Regions from separate parts of the Sebaldella termitidis ATCC 33386 genome, predicted to be linked through region 1. Evidence: riboswitches for the same ligand, from Rfam matches in the RefSeq annotation. Region 1 holds a riboswitch; the other holds the start of a gene.

Region 1 (8,291 bases):
TTTTTATACAAAAAAATGAAACGTTTTAAAAATTTTAGTTTAATATGAGTTTTATTTCAAAATAAATAATTACAGGAGGGCAGCATGAAAAAATTGATCAACAAGACAGAGAATATTGTGAGAGAAATGCTGGAGGGACTGGCTGAAGCTTATCCGGATATTCTTGAAAAATTACCGGACTTTAATATTATCAAAAGAAAAACTGTAAGCAGCAAGGTAAATCTCGTGAGCGGAGGGGGAAGCGGTCATGAGCCTGCACACGCAGGATACGTAGGGTATGGAATGCTGGACGCGGCAGTAGCCGGGGAAGTATTTACATCACCGACACCGGATCAGGTGCTAGAGGGAATAAAAGCTGTAAAATCAGAAAAAGGAGTGCTTCTTATAATAAAAAATTACAGCGGAGACATTATGAACTTTGAAATGGCAGCAGATATGGCAGAAATGGAAGATATAAAAGTGGAAAAGGTAGTAGTAAATGATGATATAGCGATGGAGGACAGTACATATACCATAGGAAGAAGAGGGGTGGCGGGAACAGTGCTGGTTCACAAGATCAGCGGTGCAGCGGCCGAAGACGGTCTTGAGCTTGATGAAGTAAAAAGAATTGCAGAAAAAACAATAAAAAACGTAAAAACCCTGGGTATGTCTCTGGGACCGTGCACAGTACCTGCAAGCGGCAAAGAAAGCTTTCATCTGGAGGATGATGAAATAGAAATGGGACTGGGAATTCATGGCGAACCCGGTATACATAAGGGAAAATTAAAAACAGCAGATGAACATGTGGAATATATGATGGAAAAACTTCTCTCCGAGCAGAAATTTTCTGAAAATGAAAAGACTGCAGTATTAATAAACGGATTAGGTGCAACACCGCTGATGGAACTTTATATAATAAACAGAAAAGTTTCTGAAATTTTGAAAAATAAAAAAATAGAAATATCAGAAACTATAGTAGGTAATTATATGACTTCTCTTGAAATGCCGGGCTTCTCCATAACATTGCTAAAGCTTGATGAAGAACTGGAAAAATATCTGAAATTTAAGGCCAGAACACCGGCATATAAAAACTGAGGTGAAATGTATGAAAAATGACAGAGTAATAGATATATTAGATGAAATAGCCAAAATAGTAATAGCACATGAAGAGGAGCTTACGGATCTGGACAGGGCAATAGGCGACGGAGACCACGGACTAAATCTGAAAAGAGGATTTGATGCTGTAATGGCAAAAGTGGATTATTTCCGGGAAAATGAAGATAATATGGATTTATCAAAGCTTTTGAATGAAACAGCAATGACTCTGCTGTCAACGGTAGGCGGTGCTTCCGGCCCGCTTTATGCTACGGCACTTATGAAAATGGCAAAGGCTTTTAGGGATAAAAACGAGGGCGATATAGATATTGATGATATAGAGTATGCCGTAAAGGAGGCTGTAGAAGGGATAAAGCAGAGAGGGAATGCTTCAGTCGGTGATAAGACTATGGTAGATACAATTGAACCGTTTTATGCCGCATTCAAAAAGGCCGTACAGGAGGAAAAAAATCTCAAAAACAGCTTTGCAGAAGGACTGGAAGCAGCTGAAAAAGGTATGTTATCAACAAAAGATATTCAGGCGAAACGGGGAAGGGCGAGTTATCTGGGTGAAAGAAGCATAGGAACTGTAGATCCGGGTGCGCGTTCCAGTTATCTTATATTAAAAACAATTTATAATCAAATTTAGGAGGAAAAAATGATAGGTTTAGTAGTAGTAAGTCATAACAGAAAATTAGCAGAGGAAATAATAAATTTTTCAAATGAGATGAAGCAGTTTGATTTTCCGGTAGAAAACGGCGGGGGAACAAGCAGTGAAATATATGGAACAGAACCGCAGATAATTATAGATGCAATAAAGCGTGCGGATAAAGGAGAGGGTGTTCTGATATTTGTGGATTTGGGAAGTTCTATTATGAATACGGAAATGGCTATTGAGATACTTGGCAGTCCGGAAAAATTATATATTGTAGATGCCCCGCTGGTAGAAGGGGTAATATCAGCTGTAGCCGGGAATTTTCCCGGGATATCCGCAGAAGAATTAAAACAGATATCTGAGGAAAGTAAAAACTTTATAAAAATAAAATAATCAGGAGGTTTCATTTTATGAAAAATGTTACTGAAAAGAATTATGTGATAGCTTTAGATCAGGGAACGACAAGTTCAAGAGCTGTTATTTTTGATAAAGATACAAATATAGTAGGAATAGCACAAAGGGAATTCCAGCAGATATACCCTCAGCCGGGCTGGGTCGAGCATGATCCCATGGAAATCTGGGCAACTCAGAGAGCTGTATTAACAGAGGTGAATGCTAAGACCGGGATTCCTCTTGATGAAATAGCTGCAATAGGTATAACAAACCAGAGAGAAACAGTAATAGTATGGGATAAAGAAACAGGGGAACCGGTTTATAATGCGATAGTATGGCAGTGCAGAAGAACTGCCGATATGTGTGAGGAACTGAAAAAAAGAGGACTTGAGGAATATGTAAAAGAAAATACAGGTTTAATAATAGATGCTTATTTTTCAGGAACAAAAATCAAGTGGATTCTTGATAACGTTCCCTGGGCAAGGGAAAGGGCAGACAGCGGACAGCTTCTCTGCGGTACGGTAGATACGTGGCTTGTATGGAAGCTTACCGGAGGAAAGGTTCATGTGACTGATTATACAAATGCGTCAAGAACGATGCTTTTCAATATAAAAACTCTGGAATGGGATGATAAACTGCTGAAAGAGCTGGGAATACCAAAATCAATGCTGCCTGAGGTAAAAAATTCCAGTGAGATATATGGCGAAACATCTCTCGGAGGCGGAGGAAATACAACAACAGTTGTTCCTATTGCCGGAATTTCCGGAGATCAGCAGGCAGCTCTTTTCGGACAGGCCTGTTTTGTAAAAGGTGATACAAAGAGTACGTACGGAACAGGATGTTTTATGCTGATGAATATAGGGCATGAATTTATAAGATCTAAAAATGGTCTGCTTACTACAATTGCAATCGGACTTGACGGAAAAGTAGAATATGCTTTTGAAGGAAGTATATTTGTGGCAGGTGCAGTTGTTCAGTGGCTGAGAGATGAGATGAGACTTATAGCTGATTCGGCAGATACAGAATATTTCGCAAAAAAGGTAGAAGATAACGGAGGAGTATATGTAGTACCGGCTTTTGTAGGACTGGGGGCACCATATTGGGATATGTATGCAAGAGGCGGTATACTGGGACTGACAAGAGGATCAAATGCAAATCATATAATCAGAGCCGCTCTTGAATCAATAGCTTACCAGACAAAAGATCTTCTTGAGGCTATGCAGGATGATTCTGGTCTTATTCTTACAAAGCTCAAGGTAGACGGAGGAGCTGTAAGAAATGAGTTTCTTCTGCAGTTTCTTGCGGATATAATAGGTGAAACAGTATTAAAGCCTGAAATAACAGAAACAACAGCATTGGGAGCTGCTTATCTTGCCGGTATGGCTGTGGGCTTCTGGAAAGATAAAGATGATATAAAGAAACACTGGAAATTAAATAAAGAATTTAAATCTGAGCTGGACAGGGAAAAACGCAATAAATATTACAAAGGATGGAAAAAAGCCGTAGAAAGAGTAAGGAACTGGGAAAGAGAAGACAGCTGAAAGAATAAAAATACTTTTTGATTATTTCAGGGTTTATGAAGTAAAAAAACAGAAAATATATATATTTTCTGTTTTTTTTATGGATTTTAAAATAAATATCCGTATATATAAATCAGTCAATATTATAATATTCTTTTTTTACAAATACTAATCCTGCAATGTAAAAAATCAAAATTATAATATTAAATAAAAAATGTAATATAATACTTGAGAGCTGAAGAAATATTCTGATACTGTCAGGTATGATAAATGCAAATACAAGAGGAGCCAAAAATAAAACAGAAGCAGCAATGTGGACAGCACTGGTAAGAATCATTATTTTCAATCCCTGAGGCGGGGCTTCTTCATATGGAAGCTTTGACTTTGCTGCAAGTGCAAATGTAAGAACAGCAGCAGAGGGGATAAAAGAAAACATAAATATAAGTATGCAGGATGCTATTCCTGAAACAAATAATATGGAATATGTAAATTTGAGGTTATTATTGTCACGCATGAGACGCTCCTTTAAATATAGTAATTTATTAATATTACTTTGTTAATGAAATTTTTTCAAAAACAGAAATTTTTACTTTACTTGGTAAATAATTTTTTCCATTTTGGCAGAATTTTTTTTGAATATGTTTTGTAATCTTCTTCAAGATTGAACATAACATCGGATAAACGCTGGAAAAGAGCATAGTTTTTGTCCCAATAATCAGATTCTATACCCAATACGGCATATAACAGATCGCCGTTATAAAAATCACCGCTGCAGAAGTAATTATTTTCAAGGAACTCCAACGCAAGCGGAACAAGATATTTCAGCCCTATTTTCTGACCGACAAGCATTCTTATATTTTCTATGCTAAGATCTTTTAAAGGAATTTTGCGTAATCTGTGGCAGTTTGTGATAAGAGCCGAATTGTATTCCGGTTTCTTCCAAACGCAGTTTTGAAGTTCTTCCAATGAACTGTTCATATAATCATTTTTCAAAATACTTACCTCTTTTAAATATGTTAGTAAACTAAAAGGGATGTATCAAAAGAAACTTTGATACAATCCCCCAATGTAAATTCACCACAGAGAAGTGCTTAAATCTTCAGGAGATTACTGCGGTTCTTTCATGTAATCGTATTTCTTACAGATTTCACCATCTTCATCATGAATAATGAGTTTCGACTTTTCATATGTTGATATTTCTTTTGCGTAGCTTACAGCTTCTTCCTGTGAATCAAAAACTTTTGTAGCCTGCATATTTCCGTCACCCTTAACCTGCCATTCTTCGTCCTCAAGAATAACATGCTGGTTTATACCCATGAATTTAACATCTCCTTTCAAAAAGATTCAGCAGAAAATGAAATTACCTGCTAATATTAGTATAGCATAAGAGAGAAAAAATAGAAAGACGGTAAAAGTCCAAAGGGATAATAATCAGACCGGCAACTTCGAAGAGCTTAGTTTTCAGCTATGAAATAAAACCTACAGGTATAAAATTATATAAAAATATTGCTATTATTGCTAAAATGTTATATACTAAAATCAACACGGGTGCTTAATGCTGAGAAATACCGTTTAACCTGCTCTAGATAATGCTAGCGAAGGGAGTTAACAATACAGATATTTCTTAGTAGACCTTGTGAAGGTCTTTTTTTTATAAATTTTTCAGGAGGTAAAAATGTTGGTTAATTTAAGTTTACAGGTAATTCCTACAGTAAAAGAAGAGGATATTTATTATGTGGTGGACAGAGTCATTGACAGGATAGCAGAGTCAGGTCTGAAATATGAAGTAGGTCCTATGGAAACAACAATAGAAGGAGAGCTTGCAGATTTACTTGAGATAGTCAAAGATGCACAGGAAATATGTGTAAAATATGGCGCAAGCAGGGTATGTTCGGTAGTGAAAATTGATTATAAACCTGAAGGAGTTACTATAGATGAAAAAATCGGAAAATACAGGAAGTAAATTTCAGTCAGTATTATTTTTTCTGATACTAATTTTATTAATACAGATTATAACAGTAAAATTCGATATTCCAAAATATATATTTCCCTCACCGTCAGATGTTATAAGTGTTTTGTGGAATGATAAATCCGTTTTGGGAGAACATGCGCTGATTACATTTGGTGAAGCACTGGCAGGATTCATAGCAGCAGTTATATCAGGAATAATATTAGGCGGACTTCTGGGATATTTCAGGCTTCTGAGAAATATACTTTACCCGCTTATTCTTATATCGCAGATGGTTCCTCTTATTGCTGTGGCACCTGTTATTTTAATATGGTTCGGCTTCGGGATAATGCCGAAGATACTGATAGTGCTTACAGTATGCATTTTTCCGTGTATTTTGTCTTTTCTGGACGGATTGGATAATATAGATAACGAGCTGATAAGTCTTATGAAAACAATGAAGGCAAATGAAATACAGATTTTTTTTAAGCTGAAGCTTCCGGCGAGCCTGCAAAGTCTCCTTTCGGGACTAAAAATAAGTGCCGTATATAGTATAATGGGAGCAGTTATAGGTGAATGGCTCGGTGCGGAAAAAGGATTGGGGATTTATATGACAAGAGCAATAAGCTCTTTTAGAACAGATGCTTTGTTTGCTTCGATATTTTTGATAATAATACTTAGTCTTGCTGTATTTAAGGCTACGGAATATGCAGAGAAAAAGCTGATTCCATGGAAAAATAACAAAATTTAGATATAGGCGGTAAAAAATGAAAAAAATTTTAATTCTGATATTTTTAACAATACTCGCAGTATCATGTAAAGATAGTGCTAAAAATGCAAAGGGCGGGGAGAAAATAAAAATTACAGTAGTTCTGGACTGGACTCCGAATACAAACCATACCGGCATTTATGTGGCTAAGGATCTTGGTTATTATGAGGAAGAAGGACTTGATGTTACAATAATACAGCCCGGAAACGGAACTTCCGACCAGCTGGTGGCATCTGGCAAGGCACAGTTCGGAATATCGTATCAGGAAAGTGTTACATTGGCAAGGCTTCAGGATATTCCTGTTGTTTCAATTGCCGCAGTTATACAGCATAATACAAGCGGTTTTTATGCAAAGGAAGATAAAGGAATAAAAACACCCAGAGATTTTGAAAATAAGAGATACGGAGGATGGGGTTCTCCTATAGAAAAAGCCACGTTAAAAGCTCTTATGGATAAAGACGGGGGAGATGTGGAAAAAGTAAAAATCATAACATCAGGTGATACGGATTTTTTTGCATCAAGTGAGAACAGTATAGATTTTGCATGGGGATTTGAAGCGTGGACAGGAATGGAAGCCAAGGTAAGAAATATTCCCGTAAATTATATAAAGCTCAGTGATTATAATAAAAATCTTGATTATTATACTCCTGTAATTATAACTAATGAAAAAATGATTTCACAAAATTCTGATATTGTGAAAAAATTTATGCAGGCTACTAAAAAAGGTTATCAGTACTCATGGGAAAATCCGGATCAAGCTGCCAATATCCTTTTGAAAAGTGCTCCTGAACTAAATAAAGATCTGGTAATGGAAAGCCAGAAATTTCTTGCAAAAGAGTATAAATCAGATGCAGCATATTGGGGAGAACAGAAACCGGAAGTATGGGAAAATTATATGAACTGGCTGTATGATAATAAATTAATTGATAAAAAGACTGATATATTAAAGGCATTTACCAATGATTTTGTAAAAGAACAATAAAACAGAGGATAAGGGAGTAAAATGAAAATTTCGCTGAATAATATCGGACAAATATATGACGGAAAAAAGGTTCTTTCTGATATTTCATTTGATGTAAATGAAAGTGAGTTTATCACATTAATAGGACCGAGCGGGTGCGGTAAGAGTACGATTTTCAAGATAATAACGGGATTGGAAAAAAACTATACAGGTAATGTAATAATAGATGGAACTGATATAGAGAAATATCAGGGAAAGCTTGCCTATATGCCGCAGAATGACCTTCTGCTGGATTGGAGAACATTATATAAAAATGCTGTCCTTCCCATGGAAATAGAAAAAACAGATAAAAAAACCATGAATGAAAGAATAAAAAAACTTCTTCCCGAATTTAAGCTTTCCGGAGAAGAGGGGAAATATCCCTATGAGTTAAGCGGCGGTATGAAAAAAAGGACGGCACTTCTCAGAACCTTTTTGGTAGACAGTGATATAATGCTGCTTGATGAGCCATTTGGTGCACTAGATGCAATAACACGAAGCGAGATGCAGCAGTTTCTGCTTGAAGTCTGCGAAAAGCATAGACATACTGTTTTATTTATTACACATGATATAGATGAAGCAGTGTATCTTTCAGACAGAATAATAGTTCTCGGCAAGAATCCGGCAGTGATAAAAGGAGAAATCAAGATACAGATATCAAAGCCGAGAAATACAGATGTCCTTTTGGAAAGAGAATTTTTGGAATATAAGAAAAAAATAATGGATATGCTGGTGTAATATTGTAAGCAAAAAAATCAGAAAGCAGGAATTTATTTTGAATATAGATGTACATTGTCATTTTGAACAGCTGCCTGCCGAGCTGCGTGAAAAAGAGATAAGAAGAAATATTGTGGCAGGCGTGGCTGTAGACTATAAAAGCGGGGAAATTCTTTTAGAATATAAAAAAATATATCCGAATCTCATGGTTTGTC
Region 2 (8,291 bases), 930 kb from region 1:
TAATAGATGTAGCAGAGAAATACGGACTTAATATAAATCCTGATTCAAAAGTAGAAGACCTTTCGGTAGGTATACAGCAGAGAATAGAGATACTGAAAATACTTTTCAAGGGAGCGGAGCTTCTGATATTTGACGAGCCGAGTGCAGTGCTGACACCGCAGGAGGTAAAGGAACTGTATCAGATAATGAGGAATCTGGTAAAAGAGGGGAAAACAATAATATTCATAACACATAAATTACAGGAAGTACTTGATGTTTCAGATAATATAACAGTAATAAGAAAAGGAAAGAACGCGGGAAGTATAAAGACAAGCGAGGCAACAAAAGAGATAATAGCCAATATGATGGTAGGAAGAAAGGTATTGTTTGAAGTAAACAGACCAGATGTAGAGCTTGGAAAAGACTTAGTAGAAGTACTGAATATGAGAGTAAACGGAGATAACGGTCTTGAGGCGGTAAAGGGAGTAGACCTGATAATCCATGAAGGAGAAGTACTGGGAATAGCAGGAGTGGAAGGGAACGGTCAGACAGAGCTGATAGAAGCGTTGGCAGGACTGAGAAAGGTGGAGAAGGGAAGCTTTAGAATAGGAGAGCAGAATCTGACACATTCATCACCGAGAGACAGAAGAGAAAGCGGACTTTCCCATATACCGGAAGACAGACATAAGAGAGCAGCAATAGATGATTTTACAATAGAGGAAAATATGATACTCGGAGTGGAAAATAATTACTGCCGGGGATCAATACTGGATTTTGGAAAAATAACAGAGAAAACAAATGAATATATAAAGAAATATGATATAAGAACCCCTGATTCAAAGGTAAAGTTCGGAGGACTGTCAGGAGGAAACCAGCAGAAGGTGGTAGTAGCAAGAGAGCTGGAGAAGGAAAATAGATTCATAATAGCGTCACAGCCGACAAGAGGAGTTGATATAGGAGCAATAGAGATGATCCATAATACAATCCTGAGTGAAAAAAAGAACAAGAAGGCAATACTGGTAGTATCGGCAGAGTTATCCGAGGTAATGAGCTTAAGTGACAAGATAGCGGTAATGTATGAAGGAAAAATAGTGGGAGTACTGAAAAGAGAAGAGGCAACGACAGAGAAACTGGGAATATTAATGGCAGGAGGTAAAATTGATGAATAAAAAGTATGTGGAAATTTTAACTCCGTTACTGGCGGTATTGACAGCCTTAATAATAGGGGGAATAATAATCCAGCTGAATGGTGTAAATGCATTTGAGGCATATGGTCAGTTATTTAAGTCGGCATTTTATCAGGCAAATCCGAAGGCACCGTTTATGAGCGGACTGGCAAAGACACTGCTGACGGCAACACCGATGATATTTGTGGGATTATCAGTAATGATAGCTTTTAAGGCGGGATTATTTAATATAGGAGCCCAGGGACAGATGATAATGGGCGGAGTAGCAGCAGCAGTAGTAGGGATATATGTGAAGAATGCTTTTCTGGGTAACTTTGTAACAGCAATAATAGCAGCAGGAATAGCAGGTTTTTTATGGGCTTCGATATCAGGTTATCTGAAAGCAAAGTTTGGAGTTCATGAGGTAATAAGTACAATAATGTTAAACTATATAGCAATCAATCTGCAGAATTATCTTCTGAACTATCCGTTGAAAGATCCGGCATCCCAGAATGTCCAGACAATGAAGGTACTGGAACCGGCAAGATTGTTTTTGCTTGCACCGTCAACAAAACAGAAGCTGAATTTAGGATTTATACTGGCAATAGCAGCGGTAATACTGGTATGGTATTTCTTCGGTAAGACAAAACAGGGCTATGAGATGAAGGCAGTAGGTCTGAATGCAGGTTCTGCAGAGAATGCGGGAATAAAGATAAAGAAGAATATAATATTTGCAATGGGACTTGCGGGAATACTGGCAGGAATAGGAGGAGCGGAAAGAGTTCTCGGAGGTTCTGCACAGTATGCTTATACGGAGCTGATAATGGGAGAGCTTGGCTTTACGGGAGTAGCAGTATCCTTATTGGGGAAAAGTAATCCAATAGGAGTATTTATAGCGGCGATCTTTTATGCCTCGCTGGAAATAGGCGGGCAGAGTCTTCAGAGTATGAGGATACCGAAAGAAGTGGTATATATAATCCAGGCATTAATAATAATATTTGTGGCAGGAGAAAATCTATTCAGATATATGTTATCAAAAAGAGGAGGTAAAAAACAATGATGGAAATATTAGGACAAATCTTGATGTTGGCCCCTCCGATATTAATAACAGCAGTAGGAGCATGTTTTACGGAAATAACAGGAGTAACGAACCTTGGTTTAGAGGGAATGATGTTATGCGGAGCATTTGCAGGAGCGACAGTATCATATTATACAGGTAATCCTTATATGGGATTAATAGCAGGAGTACTGGCAGGGGGAATAATATCTCTGGTCCATGCGTTTATAAGTATAAACTTACGAGGAAACCAGATAGTAAGCGGAGTTGCGATAAACCTTCTTGCAGTTGCACTGACCTCCTATCTGATAAAGGTATTGTTTAAGGTAGCGGGTTCGACACCTGCAGCACCGAGACAGGCAAGTCTGATGTTTGTACTGATACTGATATACGGTTTGGCAATAATATCGAATTATATAATGTACGGAACAGTATTGGGACTGAGAATGAGAGCAGTGGGAGAGCATCCGCTGGCAGCGGATACAGTGGGAATAAATGTATATTTGATAAGATATATAGGAGTAGTAATGTCAGGACTGTATGCAGGACTGGGAGGAGCATATATGACGACGGTAATGCTGCCTTCATTCAGCAATAACATGTCGGCGGGAAGAGGATTTATGGCAATGGCAGCGATGATATTCGGAAAGTGGAAGCCTTGGGGAGCAATGCTTGCGAGTTTCTTATTTGCCTTTGGAAGTGTACTGGAGGTCCAGTTAAAGATCCATTATCCGAACTTTCCGCAGCAGTTTTTGGCGATGATTCCGTATGTACTGACACTGCTTGCCTTGGTAGGCTTTGTAGGGAAGGCAAAGGCACCGGCTTCTTCGGGACAGCCTTATGAAAAACAGTAATATATAAAGGGATATATAAAATTCTTTTGAAAGAGCGGGTGTTTGGAATGTTAAATACAGGAGAAATACTGGAAAAGTATCTAAAGGGCAGAATGAGTATGACGGATCTGGCAGGATTACTGGGGATTACGCCGCAGTATATCAGCAGTGTACTGAATAATACCAAAAGACCTTCCAAAAATTTTCTGGAAAAGTTTTATATGATTTTTGATGTAATGGAGGAAGATAAAGAAAATATAGAGAATTATGAAGAATTTAGACGTCTTCCCGAAAATTTTCAAAAAGAATATTTGAAATTAAAAGAAAAAAATTCAAAAAACACTCCAAAAGGCTCAGGAATATTAAAATTTCCATTGAAGGCTATTGTGGAATCAGGACTGGGACTTTTGAATGAACTGGAAAAAGAGGAATATATAAGTATTCCGGAAACAGATTCTGTTTCTGAAAACAGCTTTTTTATAAAGATATACGGAAATGAACTGGAACCCGAGTTTATAAATAAGGATATGCTTCTTATGGATCCTGAAAGCTGCGGTGAATTATATCTTATGAATAACAAAATCTGTGTTTTGAAGCATAATAATGAATTATTTCTGAGAAGAGTAGAGTACTTTAAAGAGGTAGTTATTCTCAGATGTATTAATAATAAGCTTAATCCCATAGTTATTACAGGTGAAAATATTGAAAAAATCCAGTGTACGGGGCGTGTAAGACAGATTATAAGATATCTGGAATAATCTAAAAACTTAATATACTGATAAAATAATAGATTTGTAATTAATCGAATGCAGAGTAATAGATAGTTATCGAATAAATATATTAATTAACTTAATAGAAACATTATGTTTTTTTGTATTTTTTTTAAAAATATGCTATGATATACAAAAAATATTACAGGGGGATGAAATGTTTTTAGATTTGTTAAAGAGACATATTGAGGAAAGGGGACAGAGATTTTCACAGATAGCAAAATATCTGGATAAATCTGTTTCTTATGTTAATGAGATTCATAAAGGGAGAAGAGAAATAAAGCTTAATGATATCGTTAAGTTTACAGAAGCTTTGGAGCTGGATTTTCATGATAAAGTAGAGTTTATAGAGTTATATTTGTCTGAAAAATATCCTGAGTTATTTAAAGTACTGAAAATGAATGTCAGTGCAATTGAGAGTATTCCTGTTCTTGAAACGGAAAATGTCCTGAATTACAGGGAAAAAACAGAAAGCTATATGCATATACCTGTTATTTACTCCAATATAAAAGGAGTGCTGGCAATAAAGCTTGAAAAAGATTTTTTGGAAAATAAATTTTTGAAAGACGATTATTTGATTTTGAAATTAAGAGAAAATTCTGGTTTTACAGAGGAATGTCTGGGAAAATATATTCTTTATCCAGAAGAAAACGGGATATATCTTGATAAGCTGACTGAAAACAGCGGGAAATATTATTTTCTTGTCAAAAATGCCGAAATACCGGATACTAGTAAAATAATTGGTTACGTAATAGGTAAGTATACTGATATTTATTAGTTTTAATTTATAATTGACTTTTTACACTAAAAGTGTATAATATTAATAATGAAACTAAAAGTCAATTCGGAAAGGGTGGTTTTGGTGGAAAGGAATACAAATTTCAGACTTATAGCAAATGTCGAAAGAATTCTTCAGGAAAGAAACAGAGAAAGAGAAAAGGAGAATCTTCCGAAAATCAGAAAAAAAGATCTGGATTCACGGGCAAATGATACCTTGTACAGACTCAGACATAATCTGAATTATCCTAATCTTTCTACAATTATGAAATGGGCGAATGTTCTTGATGTGGATATAAGTGAGTTTTTTCAGCCTATTTAGAAAAATATTATATAAAGAATACACAGAAATTAGTCTGTGTATTCTTTCTTTTTCCGGGAAATTTTGGTGAAGCTCAAACAATACATATTAAACTTTATGAGAAATTTTGAAAAAATAATATTATAAAAAAGTTTTTGTTGAACAAATTCTACAGATCATAAAGGAAATCATAAGGAAAATCTAAATAAAATTATAAATGCAGAAAATGTAGAAGTTAACTGAAATTAAAGTTGACGAATAAGTATTCTAGTGCTAAACTATCAACATATATGCGGGGGAACTGCTTGCAGTTGAGAAGGCTAAAACCTGACCCATTGAACCTGTCAGTTAACACTGGTGAAGGGAAGCAGTTATTAGAATATCATTTTTTTGATTAAGTGCTTTCTTTATTTTTGAGGCACCTTTTTTTATTTAATAAAATTGAATATTTTTGCGGGGGGACTGCTTGCAGTTGAGAAGGTTAAACCTGACCCATTGAACCTGTCAGTTAACACTGGTGAAGGGAAGCAGTCTTTTATTTTGAGGTAGAAATTATCATATATATAAATAAAAAACTTTCCTTTAGGGGGAAGTTTTTTTTGTATAAATTTTTTACCTAGGAGGAACAAATGAAAAAAATTCTAAGTATCGCAGGCTCTGACTGCAGTGGAGGAGCAGGAATACAGGCAGATTTGAAAACTTTTTCGGCGCACGGACTTTTTGGAATGAGTGTAATTGTCTCTGTAGTAGCAGAGAATACCAGCAGGGTTATTGACATTCAAAATATAAGCCCTGATATGATCCGGAAACAGATTGATGCAGTTTTTGAAGATATTGGAACAGATGCTGTGAAAATAGGCATGCTTTCCGGAGAGGAGAGTATGAGAGCTGTGGCAGAAAAGCTTTCGGAATATAAGGCACAAAATGTAGTGGCAGATCCTGTAATGTATGCAAAAAACGGATGTCCGCTAATGGATCCTGATTCTGTAGGAGCTTTGATAGACATAATAATTCCGGCGGCCGATCTGCTTACGCCTAATATTCCCGAGGCGGAAAGAATAGCAGGGATTACAATTGAAAATACCGAAGATATGAAGAAGGCAGCAGCCAAAATACATAAAATGGGAAGCAGAAATGTACTGGTAAAAGGCGGGCATCTTGAGAAGGAAGCACTTGATATTTTGTATGACGGAAAAGATTATTATTATTTTAACTCGGAAAGGATAAATACAAAAAATACACATGGAACGGGCTGTACTTATTCATCAGCAATTGCTTCAAATCTTGCGTTGGGAATGGGGCTGGAAAATGCTGTGAGAAAAGCAAAAATTTATGTGACAACAGCTATAAGACATTCGCTTAATATAGGAAAAGGACATGGTCCTACCAATCATTTTTATTCTTTATATAAGAACGGACTTGAAAACGGAGGTGGGAATCATGACTAAAAAACTAACAGATATAATAAAGGAATATCCTGATGCGGTAAGAACAGAAAAACCTCTTATTCATCATATTACCAATTATGTAACAGTTAATGACTGTGCTAATATTACACTTGCCGCCGGGGCATCTCCCGTGATGGCTGATGATCCTGAAGAAGCTGAGGATATTGTTTCTCTGGCTTCGGCACTGGTAATAAATATGGGAACGCTGAATAAAAGAACTATAGAATCAATGATAACTGCCGGTAAAGCAGCAAAGAAAAAGAATATTCCGGTAATTTTTGATCCTGTGGGTGCAGGAGCAGGAACTCTCAGAAATGAAACTGCAGCAAGAATTCTGAAAGAAGTGAGACCGTCTGTTCTGAAAGGCAATGTATCTGAAATATTATTTATTTCAGGAGTAAGCTCCGGAGCAAAGGGAGTGGATGTTTCTGAAAATGATAAAAATATAAGAGAGGAAATTATCTGCGAGAAGATAAAGAAACTGGCTCTGAAAACCGGCTGTGTAGTAGCTGCTACAGGTGAAAAAGATATTATCTCAGACGGGAAAAGGGTCATATATGTGGAAAACGGACATAGAATGATGTCGGATATTACGGGAACAGGATGTATGACCACATCACTGACAGCAGTATTTTGCAGTGTCAGTAATGATCTGCTGCTGGGGACAGCAGCAGGAATCCTGTATATGGGACTTGCGGGAGAAAAAGCTTTTAATGAAGCAGGAAACCGGGGAAGCGGGAGTTTCAGGACAGCACTTATTGATCAGATTTATAATACCAGCAGAAAGAATATAGAAGAAAATGCCAAAATTTTTGAAAGATGAGGGAGAATACAGATGAAAGGAAAAGATGTATTATACGGAACTGAAATAAAAAAAAATTGATTATTCTTTGTATCTTGTGGCAGACACCAGTTTTATGACATTAGAAACCGCAGAAAAGAAAGTGACAGAGGCAATAGAGGGAGGGGTAACAATAGTACAGCTGCGGGCAAAGGATATTTCAGCAGCGGAATTTTATAATATGGCTTTAAAAATAAAAATGGTAACGGGTTATTATAATGTGCCATTGATAATAAATGACAGGGTAGATATAGCAATAGCCGCAGATGCAGATGGCGTACATACAGGTCAGGAGGATTTGCCTGCCGGAGAAGTAAGAAAATTAATAGGTATGAATAAGATAATGGGAATATCCGTTTCAAATACCTCCGAAGCAGAAAAGGCAGAGAGAGAAAGTGCGGATTATCTGGGAGCAGGAGCAATGTTTCCCACAGATACTAAGCTGGATGCAAAATATGTAAATCTTGAAGAGCTTGGGGAAATAAAGAAAAAAGTACAGATACCCGTAGTAGCAATAGGGGGAATAAATGCAGAGAATGCAGGACAACTGTTTTGTGCAGGTGCAGACGGTATAGCTGTGGTTTCAGCAATATTAGGAGAAAAAAATATAAAAGAAGCAGCTTTGAAGCTGGCTTTAAAATAGGAGGAATAACATGTCATTTTCAAATACACTAAAAGAAAAAGCCGGAAAAGTCTGGGAGGATTGTTACGAGCATCCTTTTTTACAGGAGCTGGGTAAGGGAACACTTGAGAAAGAAAAATTTAAGTTTTATCTTCTTCAGGATTACAGGTATTTGATAGAGTATGCAAAAGTATTCGCAGCAGGATCAATAAAATGTGATGAAGAAAAATATATGACAAAATTTTCAGGAGTTCAGCATAATATACTATATGATGAAATGGATATTCACAGAAAGTATATGGCAGATTTCGGGATAACTGAAAAAGAGGCGGAGGATACTGTCCAGTCTTTGTTCAGCAAGGCATATACTTCAAATATGCTTGCTACTGCTTATTCGGGTACGACGGCAGATATTATTGCCGTGGTATTTCCATGTGCATGGTCCTATCATGACTATGCCAAAAGACTAAAACAGAGCTATGGAGATATACCGGAAG

The links. Region 1 has a riboswitch for thiamine pyrophosphate ahead of STERM_RS10150 (thiamine-binding protein). Riboswitches for the same ligand answer to the same signal wherever they lie in the genome.
Region 2: it holds a riboswitch for thiamine pyrophosphate, as region 1 does, so the genes downstream of both, thiD (bifunctional hydroxymethylpyrimidine kinase/phosphomethylpyrimidine kinase) here and STERM_RS10150 (thiamine-binding protein) in region 1, are expected to answer to the same signal.

Annotation. Positions count from the first base shown of each region.
Region 1 is NC_013517.1:2,184,999-2,193,289, forward strand. It holds gene dhaK (dihydroxyacetone kinase subunit DhaK) at 85-1,074, shown strand; gene dhaL (dihydroxyacetone kinase subunit DhaL) at 1,085-1,723, shown strand; gene dhaM (dihydroxyacetone kinase phosphoryl donor subunit DhaM) at 1,733-2,122, shown strand; gene glpK (glycerol kinase GlpK) at 2,140-3,663, shown strand; gene STERM_RS10135 (hypothetical protein) at 3,776-4,156, opposite strand; gene STERM_RS10140 (contact-dependent growth inhibition system immunity protein) at 4,234-4,635, opposite strand; gene STERM_RS10145 (DUF2188 domain-containing protein) at 4,750-4,980, opposite strand; TPP riboswitch at 5,177-5,263, shown strand; gene STERM_RS10150 (thiamine-binding protein) at 5,318-5,605, shown strand; gene STERM_RS10155 (ABC transporter permease) at 5,577-6,341, shown strand; gene STERM_RS10160 (ABC transporter substrate-binding protein) at 6,358-7,341, shown strand; gene STERM_RS10165 (ABC transporter ATP-binding protein) at 7,363-8,097, shown strand; gene STERM_RS10170 (TatD family hydrolase) at 8,135-8,291, shown strand, end outside.
Region 2 is NC_013517.1:1,252,757-1,261,047, forward strand. It holds gene STERM_RS05665 (ABC transporter ATP-binding protein) at 1-1,148, shown strand, start outside; gene STERM_RS05670 (ABC transporter permease) at 1,141-2,205, shown strand; gene STERM_RS05675 (ABC transporter permease) at 2,202-3,056, shown strand; gene STERM_RS21120 (LexA family transcriptional regulator) at 3,104-3,793, shown strand; gene STERM_RS05685 (helix-turn-helix domain-containing protein) at 3,963-4,583, shown strand; gene STERM_RS05690 (hypothetical protein) at 4,668-4,904, shown strand; TPP riboswitch at 5,329-5,427, shown strand; gene thiD (bifunctional hydroxymethylpyrimidine kinase/phosphomethylpyrimidine kinase) at 5,513-6,331, shown strand; gene thiM (hydroxyethylthiazole kinase) at 6,324-7,154, shown strand; gene thiE (thiamine phosphate synthase) at 7,231-7,815, shown strand; gene tenA (thiaminase II) at 7,826-8,291, shown strand, end outside.